2 regions of the Aliamphritea ceti genome follow, and region 1 is predicted to be linked to the other one. Evidence: predicted binding sites of a transcription regulator. Region 1 holds the regulator's gene; the other holds the start of a gene.
The links. The regulator FNR, encoded in region 1, switches genes on or off when oxygen is low (the NO sensors DNR and NnrR bind a similar motif). The targets are predictions, from matches to a motif close to TTGATNTANATCAA.

Region 1 (8,185 bases):
ATAGCTGGTGGAACTGGACAGAGCAGGACAGGGATAAGCGATATGCATAGGGTACACGGAACCATCCGTTTAAGTGTTGAAGGCAGAATCCTGACCATTGAAGGTCGGGGCCCGTGGAATATTGAATCAATAGATCTGAGTGTTGATTCTATTGGCGATGATTTGCGGGCGTTATATGGTGCCCCCTGGGGTGCGTTGGTTCTAGTTGAAGGTGATTCTATTTTGGTGCCGGATGCTGAAGCCCGGTTGATTGATGTTGTTAGAGAAGACCGGCATAAAGGTCGCCTCGCTACCGCGTTGGTATTAGGTGAGTGTTCAGTGCCAGGCCTGGTTACTCAGCATCTGGAAAATGTGTATACCTCCGCAGGAGATTCTTTTCGGGTATTCAGTGATGCTGAAACAGCCCGTTGCTGGCTTAACACGCAGATTGCGGCCGTTGGCTGAGTTACAGGTCCGTCTGTTCCATTTCAGACCATAGCTGCTTACATAATGACTCAACGGGCGTCTGGCAATTACCGGCAATCCATTCTGCCAGTGCCGTCGCCACATCGGGATATTTAATTGCCTGTGGCGCCGGTTTCGACAGCCATGCCTGAAAGCCTTCAACCGTTAAATCTTCGAAACAGTCTGCCAGCTGCAAGTGCTCGAGCACTGCAGCATTTGAACGTTGTTCTGGCTGGCCGGTAAGCGGCTTGGTTAATAGTTTCTTTCCTGACTGTAATACTTCACTTGCCAGACCAAAGCCGCTGTTCGCGATCACGCCAGCGCTGCTTTGCATGTCCGCCGGAAAATCCTCTCTTGAGAATGGACACAGTTTAATATGGCCGATTTGCTTAGTTTGCTTGATATCGCAGTATACAAAGAAGCGATAGTTATTCAGCGGTTCCAGCCATTTAATGATTTGGTCCAGTGATTCAAACGGCAGATAAACAAGAATTTTATCTGCTTCAAGGTTTTTATTTACCGGTTGACTGTTGATCATTGGTGGCAGAATAGGTGCGTTGAAATGATTCCAGTGTAAGCCTATTGGTACACTGGCAGGCGCAAACAGGCGGGTTCCCGGAAGCATAGCGTATTTTATATTCGGGCCCGGTAAGTCGTAATTAAAAGCATATTGGTGGGCGATACCTATACAGGTTTTTCCCTGCAGCCAGGCGGCCCAGGCACTTATCGGTTCAAAGTCACTGATTATCAGATCATACTGGCTGAGATCCAGCTGTCGGATGTCACGAAAAAGCTCAGTCAGGCTGTTGTTAAAGCAGGTTTTGAGCTTGTTTACCTGCCCCTGTTCGACGATGAAGGTCAGTCCACGTCTTACCTGATAATTACCGAAGGGCTCCATATCGAATAGCTTATTGGCAGGCCTGCCAGTGAACAGATAATCCACTACTATGCCTTGTTGCGCCAGTTTGGGTGCCAGTACCCGGGCACGGGTTATATGGCCATTACCGGTTGCCTGAACGCCATAGAGTATTTTCATACTTTTTATCCTGTCTCCGCATATTCTTTATAGAACAAAGTAGAGGTTGTAGCCCAGAGCAGCACTGCCTGTGCCTAATACTGCGCCGGCGAGAATGTCGGTTGGATAATGTACACCGAGCAATACCCGGGACAGGCCGATCAGTCCTGCGATTATTAAGGCTGTTTCAGACAAGCTTGGATAATAAAGGCTCAGCATGCTGGCAAATGCGAAAGCTGCAGCGGCGTGCCCTGAAGGAAAGCTAAACTGGTCTGCCGGTTTAATAGCTGGCGTCACGCCGTTGAGGTGATCACAGGGACGGTTGCGTTTGATCAGCTGTTTAAGGAGCAGATAAAGCGGAACTTCAATACTGAAGGTGAGCAGGCTGGCCTGAAAAAACTCGCTGCCGTCGACAGGTTCTAACCAGAAGAGTATTAAGCCGAATAACAGGTAAGCTATGCCGTCACCCAGCCGGGATATCCAGCGGCTGAATACTGCCATATGTGGTAGTTCATAGCAGTTATAGATGCGGAGGTAGAGTTGGGTATCTAATAGCTGCAGGCGCTGAAACATATAATCGTCTCACTCTGAGATTCAATATATGCATTGTTAAAGTGGTGAGTGACAGAGAAATGAACAGTAAATGACAGTTAAGTTAAGCCGGGTGTGACAGGTACTTTATTGGTGAGGGCAGATGCTGCAGATCCGCAAGCGGATCTGCACGAAGAGCAAATTCTATGGACGTACGGCTTCGCCACCAAATGCTTCCAGTAACATTGGAATCAGGCGGGTCAGTTCCAGTGACATAGAAACGAATTCTGCATCAAAACGTTCCATAGCTTCGTCCGGGCTGTCCTGGTCAAGCTTCTCTTTCAGGGAGTCAGAAAGCTTCAGGCGCTTCAGGCACAGGTCGTCCTGAATGATGAAGTTAAGACTTTCCTGCCAGTCGACAGCCAGCTTGGAGATGCGCTTGCCGGCTTCCAGGTGCTGGCGAATTTCATCGCTCTCAAGGTCCTGACCTTTACAACGGATTACGCCGTTTTCAACACTGGTATCCCGTAGTTCACATTCATCCATAATAACAAAGTCATGTGGACGGGTATCTGCGCTTTCCAGCCACTGAGACATAATAGCGGATGGTGAATGGTTAACGTCGGGCAGTACGACTGGCAGTGATCCCAGTTCGGTACGCAGGTGACTAAGCAGTTCTTCTGCGCGTTTATGGCTGCTGGCGTCAACAATGAGTAAGCCATGCTGAGGCGCTATCAGCGCATGAGTTGTCTGGTACTTGCTGAAAGCACGGGGTAGAAGATCAATGACGATTTCATCTTTAAGCTGGTCACGTTCTTTGCGGTAAACTTTACGTGCCTGTTCGTGCTCGATGATTTTAACTTTAGCTTCCAGCTTCTGCTTGATTACTGATGATGGCAGCATTTTTTCTTCTTTCTGTGCCGCAATCAACATAAAGCCCTGGCCGGAATGCACCAGCATGTCTGACATGCCGTTGCTTGGGCTAACCCAGCCAAAACGGCTCAGTTCCTGGCTGCCACATGGAGTGAAGGCTTTGTCTTCCAGCTTAGCTTCCAGTGCTTCTGCAGTGTGATCGAAAGATTGAGAGAACCGATAGAAAATTGCGTTTTTAAACCACATAGCGTGCCTTGATCCCTGAAACTGTAAATCGATAAAAAGCCCCCTTTGCCTGAGATGAGACAAAGGAGGCTGATGAAGTCTGACAATACCGGCAGATGGCTTGCCGGATTTATTTGGATGCTAGCAGCTTATAGCGTAATGCTTTGCGTGCTTTATTAACGGCACGGTCTACATAGAATCCATACAGGTCGATGGTGTTGATACCAACCATTTTGTCGGTCAGCACCTTACCGTCATTAGGGTCAACAAACAACAGGGTGGGGGTAAATGCTGAGTTGTATCGGTTAGCAAATACAGTGGCGTCTACCCGGTTGCCGTTGAAGTCGATAATGGTGTTGCTGTCATCAAAAATGGTCAGCTTTCGGAACAGTAGCTTCTTATCATATTTGCCGCTGAGCTGCATCGGCATCAGAATTTCGCGAGTGATTAATTCACAGTACTGACAGTTTGGCTGGCTGACCAGAATGAGGGCAAAGCGGTTGCCGGCAATCTGCGCGTCTTGCTGCAAATTGATCAGTTCAGGCAGCGCATCTTCTGATGATCGTGCATCATCAGGTTGGCTGATAGGCGATAGTGCCAGTTTCTGGGCAGGTTGAGCCCAGCTTAAATGGCTGATAAATACACTCACCAATAAGGTGATAAACGGTAGCAGTCTCAGTTTCATTTTTATTATTAACTCAAGGCTGTTTTGTCCATGCAGTAGTCTCTCGCATGGCTGATTCAGGCGCTCTGAATTGCTAAATATAAGCAGTAATTCTTCATAGGTGCGCCAACGACGTTGATCGATTGTAAGCGATTTTTGTGACAGTTTGCTACGTTTCTCAGCAGAATGGTGAGTATACTGGGATGGGCTTATCTAACTTATTGTTTTTTAAGAGTTGTTTAGTATTTTGGTGCAGAAATAAAACAGCCCTGTTAGTACAGGGCTGTAGTAGGTAGGCAAATGTAGCCAGGTAAACTGGGTTTATAAACCTTCGTAAGACATAAGGCTGAAAACCGGAATGCCGGCTTCCTGAATTTTACGTGAGCCTTGTAAGTCAGGCAGATTGATCAGGGTTGCAACTTCAGCAACGCTGGCGCCCAGCTCTTTAATAATAGTGCTGGCGGCCAGTACTGTTCCGCCGGTGGCAATCAGATCATCAAAGATAAGTACATTATCGCCTTTAGTGACGGCGTCGGCCTGCATTTCGACGGTGGCACTGCCGTATTCCAGTTTGTATTCCTGAGAAATAGTTGCACCCGGCAATTTGCCTTTCTTACGGACCAGCACCAGTGGGATATTCAACTGATAGGCCATGATTGATCCGATCAGAAAGCCGCGGGCGTCGATGCTGGCGATGTGGGTAATATCTGAATCAATATAACGCTGGATGAAAGCGTCGCTGATCATGCGTAACGCTTTAGGGTCTTTAAATAGTGGCGTGATATCGCGAAACATAATGCCTTCTTCCGGCCAGTCCGGAATCGTACGCATTACCGACTTTATATAACATTCATCAAAAGACATGAAGAATCCTTACAACAGGGTGTAATTCTGAAAATTTACAGTATGTAGGTATATTCTGGCGCTTTCCTGTCCGGAAGGCTAGTCCATCTGATTAGTATTGATGCGAGCGTCACTGTCTTCTTCAGCCACACAGTCGCCTGACAGCAGCTGGATTTCTTCCAGTTGAATCAGTTCAATTTCCTTACCTTCAACGGTAATCAGGCCATTTTTCTGGAAACGGGTGAAGATACGGCTGACGGTTTCTACTGCCAGACCCAGGAAGTTACCGATTTCATTCCGTGACATGGATAAACGGAACTGAGTGGCAGAGTAACCACGTGCTTTATAGCGGGAAGAAAGTTTGAACAGGAAGGTAGCAATACGCTGCTCAGCATTTTTCTTACTGAGTAGCAGCATCATTTGCTGATCTTCACGTACTTCTTTACTCAGTGTACGCAATACCTGACGGCGCAGCTCAGGAAGCTGTCCTGACAGTTCGTCCAGCCGTGGGAAAGGAATCTCACATACGGTAGTGGTTTCCAGTACTTTGGCTGAAATTGGATATTCGTTTTCGTCAAAACCACTGAAGCCAACCAGTTCACCCGGGAAGTAAAAGCCAGTGATTTGTTCTTCGCCCTGGTTCGTAAGGCTATAGCTTTTGATACTGCCTGCGCGAATGGCATAGATAGATGAAAATGAATCTCCCTGATGGAACAGATGTTCACCTTTCTTCAACGGACGGCTCTTCTCGATAATATTATCGAGGCGATCCATTTCAGTCAGGTTCAGGGAAACAGGAAGACACAGTGAGCTCAGGCTACAGGTGCTGCAATGTACCTGTGAAATGCTGTGTACTTTGCGATCGGTTGCCTTTGTGTCACTCATTATCAAGTCCTGTGATTAGTTCATATATCTTTATTGAATCAGATTATGAAGTAATTTTAGTACGGGTTGAAGTAGTTTAGACCTCAGCACGTTACTTTTGTCGTACAAAGCACAAAAAAAGTAAGGGAATTGCTCAAACCCGTTTGATGTACGGCCCTGAGAGATTAATTTACAGGGCCGTAACGCTATCAATCAAATGATTCGGGAGTATCCCTGAGTAGCCGTTCGCTTTGGAATGTAAGCATCAAATGTCATGCAGATCCGGCGGATTAATAACCTGCCGCTACCTGTTGCCAGCAGTTCACGGTTATCTTTTTCCAGACTGATCAGGCCGTCTTCAGCAAACTGTTCAATTTCTGTGAGTTCTTCTGCAAAGTAGTCATCAAAGCGGATATCAAAGTCTGCTTCGATGCGATCTTTATCCAGCTCAAAGTGACAGATCAGCTGGGTGATAACTGCTCTGCGAATGCGATCATCCAGGCTGAGAGTGACACCACGGTTAATGGCATGAATATCTGCTTCTACGGCGTCTGTATAAAGGCGCATGTCATGCTGGTTCTGGTAATAGACATCACCAATCTGACTGATGGACGAAACCCCCATCGCGACCAGGTCGCATTCTTTATGGGTGGTGTAGCCCTGAAAATTACGGTGAAGCTGATTATTGCGCTGTGCAATGGCCAGTTCATCATCAGGCTTGGCGAAGTGGTCCATACCGATATAGACATAACCTGCATCAGTCAGCATAGCTATAGTCGTTTCCAGAATCGCCAGTTTCGTTTCAGGGCTTGGTAAATCTTCAGCCTGAATGTGTTTCTGAGAACGGAAGCGATCTGGCATATGCGCATAGTTAAATACTGACAAGCGGTCTGGGCTTAGCTCGATAATAGTGGCCAGCGTCTGCTTAAAGCTTTCCAGTGTCTGATGTGGCAAACCGTATATCAGATCCATATTGATAGAACGGAAGCCGAGTCTGCGGGCTTCGTGCAATACTGCAGCAACTTCTTCTACAGGTTGTACACGGTTTACAGCTTGCTGCACTTTGAGTTCGACATCCTGTACACCAAGGCTGATACGGTTAAAGCCAATGTTACGCAGTACCTGAAGTGTTTCGTTATCAACTTCCCGCGGATCAATCTCGATTGAATAATCGCCGCTGTCATCATCTAACAGATTAAAGTTGTCACGCATTGCCTGCATCAGTTCGGTCATTTGTTCGTTACTGATGAAGGTTGGTGTGCCGCCGCCCCAGTGAAGTTGTTCAACAATGCGGTCTTTTGAATACCACTTCGATAGCTGAGCCATTTCCTGATAAAGGGTGTCCAGATAGGGCTGAGCTTTTTTGCGGTTACGGGTGATGACTTTGTTACAGGCGCAGTAGTAACAAACGTGGGCACAGAAGGGGATATGCACATATAAAGATAAGGGAGTGCTAATATCGGCTGTGTTTTGTCCGCAGTCGACCAGATCGCTGGCTTCCAGAGAAGGGTCAAACTGAATTGCGGTAGGGTAGGAGGTGTAACGGGGGCCGGAAAGATCATAACGACGGATCAGATCCAGATCCCATTCTATAAGATTTGGTTGAGTCACTGCATAAGTCTCTTGCTAAAACTGTATAGGGGTCGGTCTGTGCCGACTTATTAATATGAGACTATTGTAGTGATCTGAAAGATGCCCGCATTGACCCTGATCAAGCGCTGAAGGATTGTAGTAAACCTGAAAGCGGTAAGGTGTAGATACCAAAGCTGATAATGCATAGGCCAGCCACAGCTTGAGTAATGCGATGTTGTAAGAAGCCCTGTAGTTGACGGGCCAATAAACCGGTGACCAGCATGGCGGGAATTGTTCCCAGACCGAAGCCGCCCATGAGCAGTGCGGAAGTTTGCCAGTCTGCGGCACTGGCGCTCCAGATAAGTGTAGAGTATACCAACCCACAGGGGAGCCAGCCCCAGATGCTTCCGAGTAACAGTGCTTTAGGTACTGAGCTGACCGGGAGCAATTGCTTGCTAAAAGGCTGCAGATGCTTCCAGAGATGTTTACCCAGTCGCTCAATATAAGTGACAGCCTGCCACCATCTGGCAATATACAGACCCAATAAAATCAACATAAGTCCGGCAATGCTACGCATAATCAGGCCGGTAGTGGGGGATTCTATAAGCCAGCCAAGCCCACCGAGAATTCCGCCTGCAATAGCATAGCTAAGCACCCGGCCAGTATTGAAGCTGAGTAATAAAACGAGCGGATGACGGTTTGGCTGGTTGATGCCCATAGCGATTGCACTGGAAATACCGCCGCACATTCCAAGACAGTGGGCGCTACCGAGTAAACCGAGAAGTACGGCATAAAAGATACTGAGTTCAGTCATTCTGCTTATCAGCAGCCTTTTGTTTGGCGTCGTTAGGGATCAGGTGTTCGTCGTCATCATAGAGAATGCTATGGGCCGGTGACTCCATATCATCGTATTGACCGCTGTTTACAGACCAGAAAAATCCCCAGATACCAAGGCCTGCCAGAATGATAGCGATAGGAATCAGCAGATAGAGAATGTTCATATAGAGATCCGTAGCCCGATAAGCTTAGTTGTTTGACTGTTGCATCACTGGTTGTGACACAGTTTGTTTGGTTGTTCTGTCAGCTTGCCTGAGGCGGGAAAGACGCAGTGCGTTACCCACAACAACAAGCGAGCTGGCAGACATGCCAATAGC
Region 2 (8,185 bases), 1.2 Mb from region 1:
GAACTGGAAGGTTTGGTTGAGCGTCTGACATCTGGTCTGGGTGAACAAGTAAGCGAAGTGCGTATCACGCACCGTCTGACTGACTCTCCTGCCTGTGTAGTACTGGGTGCTTACGATATGGGCATGCAGATGCGCAAGATCATGGAAGCAGCCGGTCAGGAAGTACCTGAAAGCAAGCCTATCTTCGAAGTAAACCCAGAGCATCCGCTGATTGCTAAGCTGGATCAGGAATCTGATGAAGACCGCTTTAACGAACTGAGTCTGGTTGTGTTTGAACAGGCACAGCTTGCTGCTGGCGGAACGTTGGATGATCCTGCGGCTTACGTAACACGTCTGAACAAGCTGTTGGTGACTATGATTGGTTAATGAACCAGGCATAAGGTTTACCATTAAAAAAGCAGCCTGATGGCTGCTTTTTTGTGCCTGTAAATATTTTATTCGGCAATGCGCTCAAGGTATTTGTTTATATCAACGTTATCAATTTGGCTTGGTGGCAGGAATTTCTGTGCATACTCATGATAAGTGCCGCTTTCCAGAAACAATAAAAACAGTTCCATATCTACATGTTCGTCAAGGGCCATCTTAAACATGATCTCGACAGCAACGCTCAACGATTTGGCTTTTTTATAAGGCCGGTCTGCGGCAGTCAGTGCTTCGAAAATATCTGCTATTACAAGGATACGTTCAGGAACAGATAGCTGCTCGGCTGTTAATTTCCGTGGATAGCCAGTGCCTTTAAGGGTTTCATGATGGCTGGTGGCATAACGCGGTACCCGGCTGAGTTCTTTTGGAAAAGGAAGAGCTTCAAGGATTTTTATACCGCTGATCATATGTTCGTTAATTTTGAACCGGTCTTCCGCGGTCAAAGTGCCGCGGCTAATAGACAGGTTATGAATTTCACCTAAGTTGTAAAGGTGTTCAGGAACATCCATTTTGATATTGAATTTCGGATCAAATGTCATTTCTCTGTCACGATGAATGATGTGTTCAGGACGGTCAGCAAGTAAAGGTTCTGTAACAGGTAGTGTTTGTTCTGTTGAGGGGCGGCTAAGTTCATCCAATGGCGAAAGACCAAGGCGGTCGCTGAAGTGACGCATCCAGGTTTGCTGGCTTATTGTTTTTATTCGCTGGATTTTATCCTCACTCATAAACTCACCACCAACATTCGAATTGGCAACAAATTCAAAGTCATCTTTAAGCTGTGTCTGTCGTTGTTGTAGCTTTGTAACAGCGACTGCTTCTGACTCTGGTTTCTGAAGCAGAGATTTTAGGTAATCAATTTCGGCGTCTCGCCAAAGTACTTCAAAACGCATACGTATTTCATGGATACGGTTATAGTTTGCTTCGAGTTTAGTACCCTTGTCGACGATGAATTCAGGTGTGGTTATTTTGCCGCAGTCATGTAGCCAGGCAGCAATGCGAAATTCACGACGTTCATTGTCATTGGCAAAACAAAAGTCTTTGAATTGGCCAGTCCGGGTTTCTTCAGCCACTTTTGCCAGCATTAAACCGAGTTCAGGTACCCGGTTACAGTGTCCTGCGGTATAGGGGGATTTATCATCAATCGCTTGTGCAGTAAGGCGAATGAAGGCTTCTATAAAATCATTTTGGTCCTGCTGATATTTTTGTATTTTGCCGGCCATATCCTGAACTGAATTTGACAGCTGCCAGATTTCTTTAATGCGGGTATTAACAGGATGGATTTCATCGAACTGGCGATGCTTTACTTTATTTGTTTCGGCTTTAAGAGAGGTTATTGCCCGCACTATAGGTGAACCGAACAGCCAGGATAATGGTATCAGCAGGAGTAATATTGCAGCAGTGATTACGCTGGAACTAAATGCCTGTTCAAATGCTGCATCTGTGATTATGTGTTCCGGTACCACGATGGCGAAATATTCTTCACGCCATCCCTGAGTTTGCAGAGGTGCTACAAAAAAATATTTATTAGCATCTGCCACTTGTTGCTTAATCATTACCCTTTGTCGCTGAGGATTTTGTGCAAAGGTTGTTAGCTGATGATAAGGAACAATATGGCTGCGCTGCATATAGGCGTCTTTAGTTAGCCATTTTTCATGTAGTGCATTTTTTTGTGCAACGCTGATATTGCTAAGTGCTTTGTTAATCACTTCCATTAATTCTGTGTGTTTAGACGGTAAATAAATATACAGATTAACAGGGGGGAGTTTAGGCAACAGGTTGATCGAAATATTGCTGTTTCCTAGGTTGGTAAAGTTGATATAGCGAAGGGCTGCTTCCGTATTTACTATCGCATCTACTGATCCTGCTTTTAAAGCTTCTATAGCCAGATTCAGGTTTGAATAGTGTTTAAATGTTGCTCTGATACCTTGTTCAGTCAGATGCTTTCCAAAGCCCTGGCCGGAAATAAGTGCCAGAGTCTTATCGTTCAGGTCAGAGGCGTTCGAATATTTCAGGTAATCATTGTTGACCGCTATTGCCAGCTTTTGCTGATACATAGTACAACTCACAATGTTGGCTGGGCTGTGCATCGCTGATACTGAATGCAACAGGTCAATTTTGCCATTTTTGAATTGTGTCTGGAGTTCGTCGAGCCTGAAACCATTAACAAATTTGAAGCGTAAGCCTGTTAATTCAGAAATAAGTTTTAGCAGATCTATCGCATATCCATCAGGCTGCCCCGCTATGGAGTAGTCCAGAGGTGGCCAGTTATTTTGATTTGAGATGATAAGGGTAGGGGTATTAGCAATGAGTCTTTGTTGTCTTGCTGATAATTTAAGAGCCTTTGATACGGGGATCTTAAATTGCTGATTTTCTATCATATTGGAGGCATGTAGTTCTCCCGCAGCGTTATATATGAAAGATTCTACCCCTTGTTCGTTTGTAAGTTCAAAAGTCGCCGAGGTAAGCTGTGAGTTAATTGAGGACAGCACGACATCAATTCCTAAAACAGAATCAGATGTCCTGATCGCATAGGTTTGTCCGGTTACGTTTAACTGCTTAAATAAATAGGGCTCTGTTTTATACACCTGATTACTGGTTGCAGCTTTGTACCACGGGCGTTGGGTAGGCAGAGTGTTACTTCGTATAGAATTTTTGTGTGTCAGGTTAAGCCTTTCATCGAAGTATTTTACGTTTCTATGCCTTTGAGGTCCTTCACCGGAAATGTTAATAGTGGCCCAGCGGTCGTGCTCAGATGCAGAGAGTTCCTTGCGAACGGTTGAGGAAGCTTCCAGGTTTATTACCTGATAAAAATCTTCGTTAGCTTTTGCATAGTAAATGCTGAAAAAGAGAGGGTTTTCTTTTAATACCTGAATCAACAGATTTCTGGTTTCCTGTTGTGAAAACTTCTCTGTATTGGTGATTGATACGTCTTTAAGGATTTTAATACTTCTTGACGCATCAATATCAAGATTTTGGATATAGGCACTGATTTTGGATGACGCGTTGGCTATTTTAGACAGGAGCAGCTCTTCGGACATTGCCTGAGTGAAATGAAATTTCAGGCTGAGTGCCAGTAAAGCGGTTAATCCGGTAACGATTAAGAAAATACAGCTGATGGTGAAGCGAATCGAAAATCTTTTCGGACTTAATAGTGTGTTTTTCATTTGATGATGCCCTCCGTGGCATATGGCTGTATCTTTCCAATGTCTACGTGCTTGCGATACCTTGTTCATGTTTAGTTATCAGATGAAAGGAATCCCAAGCGGCGTAATTACAGCAGCTAAACACTTTTATAGCATGTTGCTGAAATACTAAGTGGCTAAAAAGCGGTAATTCTCAATATATATTCGTTTTTACGGAGAATATTTTTTAACATATATAATAAATTCAATGGCTTGATAGATTTGAAACGTTGTTGTTTGTATCTTTCTCTAGTTACTCAGTTTAAGTAGATTGGTGGATTACGTCGTTTAGTTGTTGAAGGGAATTAGGTGCACAGTTTCATTGCGTCAGCATTGAGTTGCATAAGTTAGTGTCGTTAATTATTTGGGGTGGTGTCTTGGAAGTTGTTGCTTTGTTCTTGTTTATACCTGCATGTTTTGCGCTGAATCTTTCGCCGGGTCCGAATAATCTGATGGCGATGGCTAATGCTCAGCGGTTTGGTTTTCGCACGGCAGTAGCAGCCGGTTGCGGACGTTTACTGGCTTTTAGTCTGATGATATTTTTAGCGGCAACGGGCGTAGCGACAGTGTTATACGCATCGGAGAAAATCTTTTTTGCCGTTAAGCTTGCCGGTGCTCTGTATCTATTTTGGCTCGCCTGGCAGCTTTGGCATGCCGACGTCAAACTTCAGCAACAAGCGAGTAATCGGTCGATGTCATTGTCTGGCCTTATGCGACAGGAATTCTTGATGGCGATTGGTAATCCTAAGGCGATACTGATTTTTACTGCATTCTTACCGCAGTTTGTTAACCCTGAGCAACCAATGCTGGCACAGTTCGGATTACTGGGTGGGATTTTCCTGCTGCTCGAATGGTTGGCTATTTCGATATATGCGTTGATGGGTGTGTATTTGCGCCAATGGTTTTCCCGACCGGAAATGCGCGGTTATTTTAACCGGGGCTGCGCCGGTTTACTGGCTGCTGCCGGTGCAGGTCTGATGGCTTCACGCCAATAGTCAGAAAAAGAAGTTAAACCTGGTGGTTCCAAAGAGAAGTTAGCGCCAAAGAAACCTTATATAAAGCAACTATAACGAGAATCGATAGAGGGCCGTTGTAGATAGCAACAATAAAAAACCGGCCATAACCGATACCAGGGGAAGTATCATTAAGGCCGGTTTACTGAATCCGTCAGAAAATCAGATGGTCTATTAGAATTTGTAACCGATCATCATAGAAACAACAGTTGGATCAATATCTACATCTACGGTGTATGTGTTTGTACCGTTAGAAATTGTCGCGTCAGTTTGGATATCGATGTAACGTACGGAGCCGTTTAGCTGCCAGTTTTCGCTCAGTTGTACATCGAAGCCTGCCTGTACTGCCAGACCCCATGAATCATCCAGTTTTACGTCATAGCCAGTGAAGTTACCTTCACCTTCTTCGCTGAAGAAAGTAGTGTAGTTAATGCCGGCGCCAATATAAGGGTCGAATGCACCTTCAGTATCGAAGTAGTACACGGCACTTAAAGTAGGAGGCAGTTGTTTAGCTGAGGCAATTTTGCCTTGTCCGGCAAGAGTACCTTTGCCGCTAATGTCATGACTGAAAGGAGTCGCTGCCAGTAATTCGATACCCCAGTTGCTATCTAGCATGTAAGTTGCTGTCAGACCCAGCTGAGTATCGCTGTTTACACTCACGCCGGAACCTGCAACTGCACTGCCATTCAGGGAAACAGCGCTGCTGTCGTCATTCGGGTTAACATTGGTCGCACCCGCGCGGACAATGATATCGCCGGCTTCGTATGCGAAAGCTGGAGCTGTAGTTAGAGTGGCAAGAATTGCGGCTGTTAATCCTAAACGTGCTGCAGAAGTTTTCATGGTGGTGTTCGCTCTGAAATATGTTGGAACTGTATTGAATAGAACCAGTGAAGAAGTTTTTGCTTGGTCGCGGGTTCCTGAACTGGCGCCATTAAACAACAGACCCGCACAAGAAAATTTGATCTGGATTAGTTTTTAGAGCGAATAGGGCAGAGTTATCTGTAAAAATTAACCTAGATCAAGTTTTTCTCTGAAGCGTCTAATCCTTTGGTATGTGGTTGTTATCCATCGCTTTGTTATTTTTAACGGTCACTTTCATTAGCTACAGTAAAAGATTTTGTTTAGAGCGCAAGAAGCTGAGTGTTTTCCTGTGATGACTGACTTACATTGATCATAATCTTGAATGGTTAAAGGAAATATTCCATGAAACAAACAATGAATTTGCAGGAATGGGCACTGCTATTTAGTCTGGCGATTATCTGGGGCGGCTCATATTTTTTTGTTGATGTTGCTCTAGCCCAGTTACCAGTTATCAGTATTGTTACGCTGCGTGTTGCCGGTGCTGCACTGTTTCTTATTCTGTTGGTTTATATTCTGGGGCAGAGGATGCCGGCTACCTGGCATGCATGGCGAGGCATGATGTGCATTGGATTACTGAATAATGCAGCGCCATTTTGTTTGATTGTGTGGGGACAAACGCATATCAGTGGTGGACTGGCATCGGTCCTGATAGCCATGACACCGGTATTCAGTATTCTTGTACTGCGTGGTTTGGGGGTTGAGAAACGTATAGGGGGAGGCAAACTTACAGGCTTGCTATTGGGAATAACCGGTGTGGCTGTGATTATCGGGCCAGATGTCATTGAAGGTTTAAAGGCTGATTTAACTGCTCAACTGGCGATTTTACTGGCTGCATTTAGTTACGCGTGCGCCGGAGTATATGGCAAACGTTTGCAGGGGCGTGGCTTCAGTACCTTAGTGATTACTGCTGGTCAGGTAACGGCATCGACGGTTTTATTATTGCCGGTTGTATTGTGGTTTGATCAGCCCTGGTTGCTGAGTATGCCGGATACCCATGTATTGCTGGCGATAGCGGGGCTGGCATTAATTTGTACGGCACTGGCTTACGTGATTTATTTTCGGATTCTTTCTACAGCAGGCCCAACTAATTTGCTCTTAGTTACTTTTCTGGCGCCGATCAGTGCCATTGCTTTAGGGGCTATTTTTCTGGGTCAGTCTTTCGCCAGCGAGCATTACATTGGGATGGTGTTAGTAGGGGCAGGTTTGTTGGCAATAGATGGCAGAGTCTTTGCTATTTTTACCAGAAAGTCTGAAGTTCATCAGGAGGTTACGAAATGAGTCAGTTGTTATTTACTGATGAGGACAGTCGTTGGCAAGCTGTCTGTGATCGCAATCTTGCTGCTAATGGTCAGTTTTATTATGCAGTTCTGAGCACTGGTATTTATTGTCGTCCTGGCTGTTCTTCCCGCCAGCCACGGCGGGAAAATGTTCGTTTTTATGAAGATACATCAACAGCAGTAGATGCCGGATTTCGTGCCTGCAAACGATGTAAACCGGAACAGAAGTCGGCTTCTGAAGCGCTTATAGAAGTGGTTGTTAATGCCTGCCGGCATATTGAGGCAGCCGAAGATATTGTCGATCTGGCTGAGTTAGCAGAAAATGCCCAGCTGAGTATCTGGCATTTTCAGCGTTTGTTTAGCCGTCTGGTCGGGGTAAGTCCGAAAGCATATCAGCGAAATCATCAGAATAAACGTTTCAGCGAAGCATTACTGGATCAGGCCAGTGTTACTGAGGCGATTTATGCCTCAGGTATAGGCTCCGCGGCATCGGTTTATAGTCATAACCGTCTGGGAATGACACCGTCGCAGTTTCGTAAAGGCGGCAAGGGGCAGCAGATCTATTATTGCACCGGGGCGAGTATATTCGGTCCGCTGGTGATGGCGGTGAGCGCCAGAGGAATTTGTTGTGTAGAGTTCGTTGATTTTGATGCTGACTTGCAACAGGTTTTAGCGGCTCGCTTTCCAGCAGCTCAACTGATTGCCGCAGGAGATGAACTGTCCGATTTACTGATCGAAGTGCTAGCGTTTGTCGATGCGCCAAAGGCTGAATGTGACCTGCCTCTGGATATTAAGGGAACGGCTTTTCAGGAGCAGGTTTGGCAGGCGTTACAGCAGATTCCGGTCGGTGAAACGATGAGTTATAGTCAGCTAGCTGCTGCGATTGGCCAGCCAAAAGCAAGCCGGGCAGTTGCCGGAGCCTGTGGTGCAAATAAGTTGGCGGTAATTATTCCCTGTCATCGTATTGTACGCAGTGATGGTGACTTAAGCGGATACCGCTGGGGCCGAGATAGGAAGCAACAATTGCTGGATACTGAAGAGCAGCTATAGCGCTGGTATCGTTTTAACATAGCCCTGGAATACTTCTGGTAAATAGTAGCGGTATAATTCCGGTGAGATTTTCAGCCTAACAAACAATATAAAAAAACAGGATAGTGAATGTCACAATCAGGCGATTCAGTGATAGCCAGTAAAACACAGAATTATGAGCCGGTAGCAGAACAGTATTCTGAGGCCTGTGGGCTTTACTGGCAGGCGTATGGAGATGTTTCACATCCGCCTCTGATTATGATCAGAGGTTTGGGGTCGCAACTAATTCACTGGCCAGAAACGCTTTTGCAGCGTATTGCAGATGAAGGTTATCGGGTTGTTGTATTTGATAACCGGGATTCTGGTCTGTCAGATAAATTTGATCAGCTTACGGGTCATA

Region 2: the regulator FNR is predicted to act here: its motif matches at 5,627-5,640, upstream of OCU49_RS14170 (OmpW/AlkL family protein).

Annotation. Positions count from the first base shown of each region.
Region 1 covers NZ_AP025282.1:1,899,449-1,907,633, forward strand. Annotated here, with positions in the region: gene OCU49_RS08680 (hypothetical protein) at 43-444, shown strand; gene OCU49_RS08685 (MJ1255/VC2487 family glycosyltransferase) at 446-1,480, opposite strand; gene OCU49_RS08690 (phosphatase PAP2 family protein) at 1,508-2,032, opposite strand; gene rdgC (recombination-associated protein RdgC) at 2,195-3,109, opposite strand; gene OCU49_RS08700 (thioredoxin family protein) at 3,219-3,773, opposite strand; gene OCU49_RS08705 (adenine phosphoribosyltransferase) at 4,074-4,616, opposite strand; gene fnr (fumarate/nitrate reduction transcriptional regulator Fnr) at 4,695-5,480, opposite strand; gene hemN (oxygen-independent coproporphyrinogen III oxidase) at 5,673-7,070, opposite strand; gene OCU49_RS08720 (sulfite exporter TauE/SafE family protein) at 7,171-7,845, opposite strand; gene ccoS (cbb3-type cytochrome oxidase assembly protein CcoS) at 7,838-8,032, opposite strand; gene OCU49_RS08730 (heavy metal translocating P-type ATPase) at 8,057-8,185, opposite strand, start outside.
Region 2 covers NZ_AP025282.1:3,084,627-3,092,811, reverse strand. Annotated here, with positions in the region: gene htpG (molecular chaperone HtpG) at 1-366, shown strand, start outside; gene OCU49_RS14180 (HD domain-containing phosphohydrolase) at 435-3,587, opposite strand; gene OCU49_RS14175 (LysE family translocator) at 3,956-4,600, shown strand; gene OCU49_RS14170 (OmpW/AlkL family protein) at 4,793-5,458, opposite strand; gene OCU49_RS14165 (DMT family transporter) at 5,822-6,757, shown strand; gene ada (bifunctional DNA-binding transcriptional regulator/O6-methylguanine-DNA methyltransferase Ada) at 6,754-7,806, shown strand; gene OCU49_RS14155 (alpha/beta fold hydrolase) at 7,915-8,185, shown strand, end outside.